3 regions of the Paenibacillus sp. GCM10027628 genome follow, and region 3 is predicted to be linked to each of the others. Evidence: riboswitches for the same ligand, from Rfam matches in the RefSeq annotation. Region 3 holds a riboswitch; each other region holds the start of a gene.
The links. A riboswitch is a leader RNA that binds a small molecule or an ion and turns the genes downstream of it on or off. The one in region 3 is predicted to bind ZMP and ZTP.
Positions count from the first base shown of each region.

Region 1: it holds a riboswitch for ZMP and ZTP, as region 3 does, so the genes downstream of both, rpiB (ribose 5-phosphate isomerase B) here and ACFQZT_RS20315 (DJ-1/PfpI family protein) in region 3, are expected to answer to the same signal.
Region 2: it holds a riboswitch for ZMP and ZTP, as region 3 does, so the genes downstream of both, ACFQZT_RS11425 (bifunctional 5,10-methylenetetrahydrofolate dehydrogenase/5,10-methenyltetrahydrofolate cyclohydrolase) here and ACFQZT_RS20315 (DJ-1/PfpI family protein) in region 3, are expected to answer to the same signal.

Region 1 is NZ_JBHTHA010000016.1:19,849-23,119, forward strand. It holds gene ACFQZT_RS15405 (L-threonylcarbamoyladenylate synthase) at 1-417, shown strand, start outside; gene ACFQZT_RS15410 (manganese efflux pump MntP) at 529-1,092, shown strand; gene ACFQZT_RS15415 (low molecular weight protein arginine phosphatase) at 1,182-1,772, shown strand; ZMP/ZTP riboswitch at 1,859-1,939, shown strand; gene rpiB (ribose 5-phosphate isomerase B) at 2,044-2,502, shown strand; gene ACFQZT_RS15425 (TIGR01440 family protein) at 2,522-3,127, shown strand; gene ACFQZT_RS15430 (serine hydroxymethyltransferase) at 3,183-3,271, shown strand, end outside.
Region 2 is NZ_JBHTHA010000010.1:62,361-65,631, forward strand. It holds gene ACFQZT_RS11415 (RNA-guided endonuclease InsQ/TnpB family protein) at 1-296, shown strand, start outside; gene greA (transcription elongation factor GreA) at 461-928, shown strand; gene ACFQZT_RS11425 (bifunctional 5,10-methylenetetrahydrofolate dehydrogenase/5,10-methenyltetrahydrofolate cyclohydrolase) at 990-1,826, opposite strand; ZMP/ZTP riboswitch at 1,882-1,961, opposite strand; gene ACFQZT_RS11430 (SDR family NAD(P)-dependent oxidoreductase) at 2,035-2,775, opposite strand; gene ACFQZT_RS11435 (LysR family transcriptional regulator) at 2,901-3,271, shown strand, end outside.
Region 3 is NZ_JBHTHA010000029.1:50,212-53,482, forward strand. It holds gene ACFQZT_RS20305 (Cthe_2314 family HEPN domain-containing protein) at 1-488, shown strand, start outside; gene ACFQZT_RS20310 (SDR family oxidoreductase) at 502-1,287, shown strand; ZMP/ZTP riboswitch at 1,338-1,420, shown strand; gene ACFQZT_RS20315 (DJ-1/PfpI family protein) at 1,480-2,079, shown strand; gene ACFQZT_RS20320 (hypothetical protein) at 2,780-3,271, opposite strand, start outside.

The sequences.
Region 1 (3,271 bases), on a different contig from region 3:
CGTATTCATGAACCGGAGCGGGAAGATGTGCATAAATCAGAAACTCCACGTGCGCCCGGCATGAAATATACCCATTACGCTCCGCAAGGCTACATGCATATTGTGCATGGTGAGCATGAAGACGAAGTCACTCATTGGATTCAAAGTGATATTGATGCAGCAAAAGCTCGTGGAGAGTCCACAGGGATTCTTACTTTTGAAGAACGTGCTTCACGCTACCATGCGGATCTTGTTATCGCATGCGGCTATTTGTCTCGACCTGAGTCGATTGCACAGGAGTTGTATGCGGCACTGCGCCGTTTTGATGAAGAAGGCATCCGTTATATTGCTGCCGAGGCTTGCCCGGAGACGGGAATTGGACTTGCGATTATGAATCGTCTGCGCAAAGCGGCCGGTTATCGGCTTGTACGCGTTTAAGGAGTCTGTCTGATATTTTCTCGCGTCATTAACCTGACAGACTCTTAGCTAGCATGTTTCCCTGTTTGTCCGCATATGTTGGGATAGAACACGTGGACAGGGGGATCGCGCATGCTCGCATCATCTTCAATAGGAATTGGGCAGCTTGTTACGATTATAATTATGGCGATCGCTTTGGGGCTGGATGCTTTTTCTCTGGGAATCGGCATCGGGATGAAGGGCGTTCGTTTGTTGGATATTTTAAAAATAAGTATCGTCATCGGTATTTTTCATGTTCTTATGCCTCTAATGGGCATGTTTATGGGGCATTATGTAAGCTCGCTTCTCGGCAATGTAGCCACTGCGGCAGGCGGTTGTTTGCTTATTCTGCTAGGTTCACATATGGTTTACAGCTCCATTCGAGGTGGAGAAACGGAATCTTTTGATCATCGGACGATCTGGGGTTTAACGATTTTTGCGCTGAGTGTAAGCATTGATTCGTTCTCCGTTGGTGTATCGCTCGGGATGTTTGCCACGGATATTTTGCTAACGGTGCTTATTTTTGGGGCATTCGGCGGTTTAATGTCTATAGCCGGGCTGCTCGTTGGAAGACGAGTAAGCGGATGGGTTGGCGAATACGGCGAGGCGTTTGGCGGACTCATTTTGCTGGCGTTTGGGATCAAGTTTTTACTGTGATACAATAGTTTACGGAGTGTTATCGCAAAACTCAGCACATGATTACGAAGAAAGTTTTCCTAACGGAAAACTCTAAGGAGGATCTCAAGTTGCGAATTCTATTTGTATGTACAGGAAATACGTGCCGCAGTCCGTTAGCAGAAGGTTTGCTGCGTATCAGGGTGCACAAAGAGGGGCTTGCGGCTGAGGTTCGTTCTGCTGGCGTTTCCGCTATGACGGGGGGACCGATATCCCGCAATAGCGCTTCGATTCTCAAGGAAGCAGGCTTCGACGAACAGATTAGCTCGCTGTCGATTCAGGAGTCCGAAGTAAAATGGGCGGATCTGATTTTGACGATGACGGTCGGCCATAAGCGCTCTGTGATTCAACGTTTTCCTAATGCAGTTGATAAAACATTTACACTTAAAGAGTATGTGGAAGACGATCCTCTTATTTTACAAGCGATTGAGGAGCGGGAGCAGCTCGTTACGGAACTACAGCTCAAGCAAGCTCTTTCACAAGCCATTTCCGTCGAAGAAAGAAGCCGCATTTTTAAGCTGGAAAATTCGATTCCGGATTATGATATTTCAGATCCTTTTGGCGGATCGATGGACATATACCGGCAAACGGCTGAAGAAATTGGACGCAGTCTCGATAAGCTGATCGAAAAAATGCGCAGACAGCTAGGCGGATCCAACTAATTGGTAGGCGTTCTTGGTGTCTGAGCGGATCCGCTCGATCCATCTTTACAGGCCAAGCAGAATGCGCTAAAATAAACATATTGATCAAGACTCGATGTAACTGGCGACGAGTGGGACTAACCACAATGGAGCATCGAGCTATACGGCCGGTCGCCTGGGCAAAAGAGCAACACGTGTTTCTTCGCGTGTCTTGCTCTTTTTTTCGTTTTCTGGTGAGCTTTGGGATATAATAGGAGGGTCGAACTCGAACAAGCAAAGGAGCGTTTTACTCATGAAAATTGCATTAGGCGCAGATCATGCAGGCTATCGTTTGAAAGATGTCATCATTCCTTTTATTGAATCCATGGGTCACCAAGTCATAGATTTCGGGTGCAGCTGCGCGGATTCTGTGGATTATCCCGATTACGCGCTTCAAGTGTGCGAGCGAGTCGTAGCAGGCGAAGCCGATAAAGGGATTCTGATTTGCGGAACGGGCATCGGCATGTCGATTGCCGCGAACAAAGTTCCGGGCATCCGCTGCTCGCTGGTAAGTGACCTCTTCTCCGCTAAAGCGACTCGTGAGCACAACGATACGAACGTACTTGCGCTGGGTGAGAGGGTTATCGGACCCGGGGTTGCTGAGGAAATCGTGAAAATTTGGCTCGAAACCGAATTCTCGCAAGGCCCGCGTCATCAAAACCGGATTAATAAAGTGAAAAGCATCGAAGATCGTTTCGCCATTCATCCTTAATTACGGGGAGGGGCTTTTTATGACGGATTCCATTCTCGGTGCGATCGCTGGAGCGGTTGAAACAAATCTGCGGGAGCTGATTGGGGTCGGTGGGCTTCGGCCCGGGCAAATCCTTGTCGTTGGCACGAGCACGAGCGAAATTCTCGGACATCGGATCGGGACGTCGGGGACGCTGGATGCGGCTGAGCCCATCTTTCAAACCGCACTGCGCATAAGCCGCGAGTTCGGGCTGCATCTTGCATTTCAATGCTGCGAGCATTTGAACCGCGCGCTCGTCGTCGAAGAGGAGATGCTCACGCGATATCCGCTTCTAGTTCCGGTATCGGTTATTCCTGTGCCGAAGGCGGGGGGCTCGATGGCCTCCTATGCATATAGGCACTTTACGCAGCCTGTCGTCGTGGAGACGATTGAGGCGCACGCAGGCATCGATATTGGCAGCACGCTGATCGGAATGCACTTGCGTCGTGTCGCGGTGCCGGCCAGACCGCCCGTGCGCTCGATTGGTCATGCGTATGTAACCATGGCCTATACACGTCCAAAGCTGATTGGCGGTACAAGGGCTGTCTACACGGCAGAAACGGCTGATCAACGGTATCTTGAGGCGGCACCGAACGAAGATTGTTAAACGGATTTGTCTGATAAAGATCAAATTTGATTATAAAAATTGGGAGGAATTACTCATGACAGACTTTTTGAAAAAGCAAGATCCGGCAATTGTGGAAGCTATGAATTTGGAGCTCGGCCGTCAACGCGACAAAATCGAGCTGAT
Region 2 (3,271 bases), on a different contig from region 3:
CAAGTGCATCTAGCCAGGGCTTGGATTACAATCAATCTTTACGTCTCACCAAAAGCATTGCAGATAGTGGGTGGAATCAACTTGTTCAATTCGTGGCGTACAAGGCTGAAAGTGCCGGGCGTCAAATTGTGCAAGTGAATCCATCGGGCACATCACAACGATGCTCAAACTGCGGTGAAATCGTCAAAAAATCACTCGCTGTTCGTATCCATCAGTGTCCTTGTGGATATGTAGCAGATCGCGATGAAAATGCTGCCATTAACATTTTGAAACTAGCCTTGAAAAACGTATCGTAGCCAGACCAATCAAATCAGGCTAGGAACTAGCCTTCAAGGAGAGACGAGGTTACGAGTCTCGATGATCTGAGAAGCTCTCCAGTTCATTGGAGAGAGGTTCACTGTAGAATAGAGGCAATAAAGGACGTTTACAAGAAATGTACCATGAATTAGGAGATGTAGAAATGTCAAACGATGAAATTATTTTAACCCCAGAAGGATTGGCGAAATTAGAGCAGGAACTTGAAGAATTAAAAGGGGTTAAACGCAGAGAATTAGCCAGCCGCATTAAAACCGCGATCAGCTATGGAGATTTGAAAGAGAACAGCGAATATCACTCGGCCAAGGAAGAGCAGGGCTTCATGGAAACGAGAATTTTATCCATCGAAAGAATGTTAAAAAAGGCCCGTGTCGTTCAAAACACGGATACGTCAACCGTTCATGTCGGTTCAACCATCATCCTTAACGATATCGAATTCGCCGAGAAGATCGAATATCGACTCGTGGGTCCTTCCGAAGCCGATGCATCGGAAAATAAAATCTCTTACGAAAGCCCGATGGGCAGCGCGTTGCTCGGTAAGTCCGTGGGCGATATCATCCATGTAGATGCACCGATGGGAATCATCAAATTCGAGCTGCTTGAAATTAAATAACTGCATCATTCCGTTAAAAACATAAAGAGGCATACTGCGATCTGGCAGTATGCCTCTCCTTCTATGCTTGTTCAGCTGCATCTACCGTATGCTTCAACAACATCGCGATCGTTACCGGACCGACACCGGCCGGAACGGGCGTAATGGCGGATGCTTGCATAAGGCATGCTTCGTAATCGACATCACCTACGTTTCCCGGATTATACCCGGCATCCATGACGACTGCTCTCTTCTTAATCCAATCTCCTTGTATAAACTTAGGCTTGCCGACAGCAGCGACAACGATATCTCCTAAGCGTACAATTTGATCCAAATTCTTCGTTTTGGAATGACATGTTGTCACGGTTGCGTTGCGATTGAGCAGCATAAGGGAAACAGGTTTGCCCAATATGGGACTGCGGCCAACCACAACGGCATGCTTGCCTTCAATGGGAATCCGGTAATAGTCCAGGATGGCCAAGATTGCAGCCGGCGTACAGGAAGGATAAGCGGCTAAACCGAAGGCATTTTGAGCAAAACCTAATGTAGTTACGCCGTCCACATCTTTTTTAAGATCAATGGCTTCAAAAGCAGCTCTTTCATCGATGTGCCCAGGTACGGGGTGCTGAAGCAGGATGCCATGAACTTGGGAATCCTCGTTCAACTGACGAATCACCTCGATCAATTCAGCGGTCGTTGTTTGCGCTTCTAAATATACGCGCTTAGAATCAATACCAAGGCGTTGGCACGCATTTCCTTTCATACGCACATAAGTTGCCGATGAGGGGTCATCCCCCACTAATATGGTGGCAAGGCACGGTTTGATCCCCTTTTCAGCTAGAGCCTCAATCCGAACTTTTAATTTCAATTGAATGTCATCCGCCACACGTCGGCCATCCAAGATGAACGGGTTTGTCATTGTCTCATCATCCTTTCTGTTATGAAAACATAAAGAGGCAAGGGGATATTCCCCTTACCTCTGCCCAGGCGTACGGCCGTTATCTCTATATGCTCCCCCATGGTTGCCCATGCTCCGCCAGTCACATATAGACAATCTGTTATATTTATAGTAGCAGTAATGGCGAAGAGTATCAATGGGTCGTTCATCTCCGCCAACCGTTCCGCCGCTACAAGGTCTGTCCGCTATCCACGGTAATGACCTGACCTGTTATCGCTTCTTGTTCCAGCACTGAGCAAATGAATTGGGCGATATCTTCGGGCGTTGCAATGCGCTGCAGCGGCAAATTAGGGCTTAATCGTTGCATCTGCTCCTCCCGGCCTGACCACCATCTTGTCGCGACGGCTCCCGGCGCCACACTGCACACTCTGATTTCCGGCGCCAGTGCGCGTGATAGCGATTTGGTAAGTCCATGCACCGCAGCTTTAGATACGGCGTAAGGCAGTGAGGAGCCCACTCCGGTTATTCCCGCTATGCTGCCGACGTTCACAATGGCACCTTGCTTACTTTTCTTCATCCAGGGAGCAACGGCTCGCGCGCAGTTAAACATCCCTTTGACATTCACTGCGTACAGCTCATCCCATACGTCTTCCGTCGCGGCCTCCAGGTCGTCCAAAGGGATGTGGCGGGTGATGCTGGCATTATTAACGAGCAGATCGACTGTCCCAAATTGCTGAACAATGAGCTCGACCATGTTTCTTACTTCCTGGTCTTTCGAAACATCGGCTTGAATCGCGATCGCGCGCCCGCCTTCGCTTCGGATTATTTGTACAGTTTCATCCGCGTCAGAAGCGGACCGTGAGTAGTTGACTGCGACGATAGCTCCGCGTTTCGCTAGAAGCAGGCTGGTCGCCCTGCCGATTCCCGTACCGCCGCCAGTAACGAGAGCTACTTTATTGGTCATATCCATGATGGATCACTCCTTGTCTGTGTATGGTTCAATGTTAGTTTATATCGCGGCTATCCTTTTGTATAATTGAATTAATTAAACATCGAATTCAATATTATTGATCTTGATACCAGAGGTGACCCAGGATGGATCTTAAAACATTGAAAACCTTTCAACTGATCGTGATTCACGGAAGTTTTAACCGTGCAGCCGAAGCCATGAACTATGCCCAGTCCACCGTCACGATGCAAATACAGAAACTGGAGGCCGATCTTGGCGTTCAATTGATCGAGCGGGGGAAAAAAATCCGCTTAACCGAAGCGGGCAGGCTGTTTCACGAACAATGCGTGCAAATTGTAAAAGATCTGGAACAATTGCAAACGAGTATGTCGGATCTGCAGTCGGGCGAAACGGGGCACATCCGGTTAGGTGTCACCGAGCCCACCGCCAGCTATCGATTGCCAGGCATATTACAAAAATTTCTGGCTCAATTTCCCAAAATACGTATCTCCGTAGA
Region 3 (3,271 bases):
AACATATAAGCAAAGCTTTTCTGGAGGAAATGAATCCGCTCGAACTGGAAGACTATCATCGTTTTGTTTATTTTTATAAAAATGCCTTTATCCGTCTATTTTCGATCCTCGACAAGTTGGGGACCTTTATGAACGATTTGTTTGAAATGAAGACGGAAACCGTGAAATCCCGTTTTTCATATTTTACCGTGCTTCGTCGTATGCATGAGCACCATATCCACGGTCCTCTTGAGCATCAGCTCTACAATTTGAAAATGGATTATAAAGCTCCCCTCGACCGGCTGCGCAACCAGCGGAATATGGAAATTCATTATATTAACGCTGAGATGTTGGATGACCTGATGCAACAAGAGCCAGTGCCGGGCGAACACATTCATGTTGAAAATGTAAGATCGAATATTAACGATCTGCAGGAGGGATTTGACATGGTATGCCGAACCTTAACAGTAGCTTTTAGTTACATTACGGCAAGCGATGCAAAGGGGTAAGAGGAACATGGATTTGAGAGGCCGAACGGTTCTGATTACAGGAAGCGCCAAAGGTTTGGGGAAAATGACGGCGATCAGGCTCGCGAATCAAGGTTGCCATGTCGCGGTCAATTATGTCAACAGTGAAGCGGAAGCGTCACTGCTGGTCAAGCAATTGGAACAGCTCGGCGTTCGGAGTATGGCTGTGCAAGGCGATGTAGCCAAGCGGGAGGACATCGTCCGGATGGTGGATGAGACGAACGCAGGGCTTGGGCCCATTGATATTCTCGTCAACAACGCCGGACCTTTTTTCAGAGAACGACGTTTTTTTGCCGACTATCAAATGGATGAGATCGAATATTTGACACGCGGTAATTTGCTTGGTGTAATGGAACTCGACCATCTGGTTCTGCCGATGATGAGAGAGCGTCGGTGGGGCCGTATCATCCACTTTGGCTTTGGAAAAGCTGCTGAGGCGAGGGGATGGACGCATCGTGCTGTTTATGCAGCTGCCAAGGTAGGACTTGTTTCTTTCACCAAGACATTGGCTGAGGAAGAAGCGGCTAATGGCATTACAGTCAATATGATTTGCCCTGGAGATATTCGCGGCCGCAACAAGGAGCGTACGATGGAGGAAGCACGTCAGGAAGCTGACGGGGAAACGCCGGTAGGACGCCCTGGAACGGGCGAAGATGTGGCAAGGGTGATTGGCTTCCTATGTTTGCCAGAATCTGATTTTATTACGGGAAATATAATGGACATTTCCGGGGGCTTGGATCCGATTCAAACATTGCCGGTACTTAAGCAGCGCAAAGATTAATTCAGTTTCTTGAAAATTTTGGAATTACCCATTAGAATGAAAATAATCCGTATATGATGTGTAACTGGCGTAAACATGGAGCATAACCATGGGGAAGCACATCGTTCATAAGCCGTACGCCTGGGCAAGCGTTTGATCATTGATCAGATGCTTTTTTTGTTTGACCCACATCCCATAAGGCAGGTGTTTCTAATGAAAATGGCTTTTATCCTGTTTGATCAAATGACAACCTTGGATTTCGTCGGCTTCTATGATGCCGTTACACGAATGAAATTCCTTGGTCTCAACAAGGATGTCACATGGGATCTTTGTGCCCTATCCGAACAAATATCGGATGAACTGGGCATATCGATGAACATTCAGCACATCAGACCTGATCTGTCCTCCTATGATCTCATATTCATTCCTGGAGGCCGAGGCACCAGATCGCTGCGTTTTAACGAGGAATTCGTAAGCTGGATTCGAGTAGCCAGAGATGTTCCTTATAAGGTTAGCGTCTGTACAGGCGCTCTTCTCTTGGGCGCAGCGGGATTTCTGGAAGGAAAAAGAGCAACCACGAATCCTCCGGCTTACGATTTATTAAAGCCTTACTGCAAGGAGGTTGTCACGGCACGCATCGTACGGGATGGTAATCTTATCACAGCAGGAGGTGTCGCTACCTCAATTGATCTGGGCCTTTATGTGTTGGAGCTGCTGACGGATGCTGAGACAGTACGGAAGATTCAAGATTCCATGGATTATCCTTATTATCGGACTGGACAGCTGCAGGAGGATTACCAGATGCCCAATTAAGGATGATCCTCCTGAAAAAAGTGAAAGACAAGGTTTTTGGTCTTATAAAGTATAAGTTTCAAGAGCGGTCGTGTGGCTCACCTTTCTAAACGAGTTCGACCCTAAGTGACGTGATCGATGCGTTAACGATGGTATACAGCGTTCCAGACGTAAAAGTAAATGGAAACGAGTGAACAGCGATGTTTTCCATCGTTACAGATTTGAAGCAGGCAGATACCATAGCTAATTTTCGCATAAGTCGCAAACAAATGTATGGATTACACGAAAAAGGACCGTCAGGGATTTTCTCTGACGGTTTTTCTCATGATTATGCAGTTGAAGCAAGATGCCGGTGCTTGACAACTAAGAACTGGGAAGAGCCTCTTCCTTGCGAGCATGTGATCTGTCTATCTGTAAATAATAAGCGTCCTTGGAGACTGCTATCCGAGACAAATGAGCCTGAACATTTCGGATAGCGGTCTTTAGAGACTCCTAATTTTCTTGGATGAGCTTGATACATGAGATCCTAATGCAAAATAAGCGTCCTTGAGGACTGCTATTTGTCGTTCTATCTTGTGATTCTCTTAAATAGGAGTCCCTAAGGACTCCTTTGTATCTCCAAGAACTGGATTGTAAAGAGCTTTGCAGACCCGACGCTTACAATACCTGGATCAAACGGCATATTTCATGTATCCTGAGATACCTGGGCTGTTCATTACTTCTAGGTTCCATTTTCATCGATTACAAAGCCTGCGGTATGCCAATTAACAACGGTTGGATTGACTAAACTGGCGGCTGTAGGCGGTATGACTCCGCTCCCAACAGCACCTGAAGGATTTGTCGCAGGTATTGCAACCGTTAAGTAATACGTATGTTTTCCTTTTGGAACATTAATATCTGTAGCACTAATGGTTGTTGTAATTGAATTAGGTGTTACAATGTTGACTGAACTTGTTGCAGCGAAACCAGAGGAGATAAATCCTCCTGTAGTCGTGAATTGATAGACTAGAGTTCCTAGGGTACCGATACTATCGCGCCAGAATTGAAAGATAGCTTGCTGATAACCTAATATTAAAAAGAAGGCTGCCGGTCCAGTGCTAGCAGCTGTCCCTGTTAAAGATGCAGTCCACTGTATAGTTGCCTCCAGGCTGATACGGTCGTTTGTATGGATCTGTTTCAATGGAAATGATGCAATTGTCATTGGTGCTGCTGC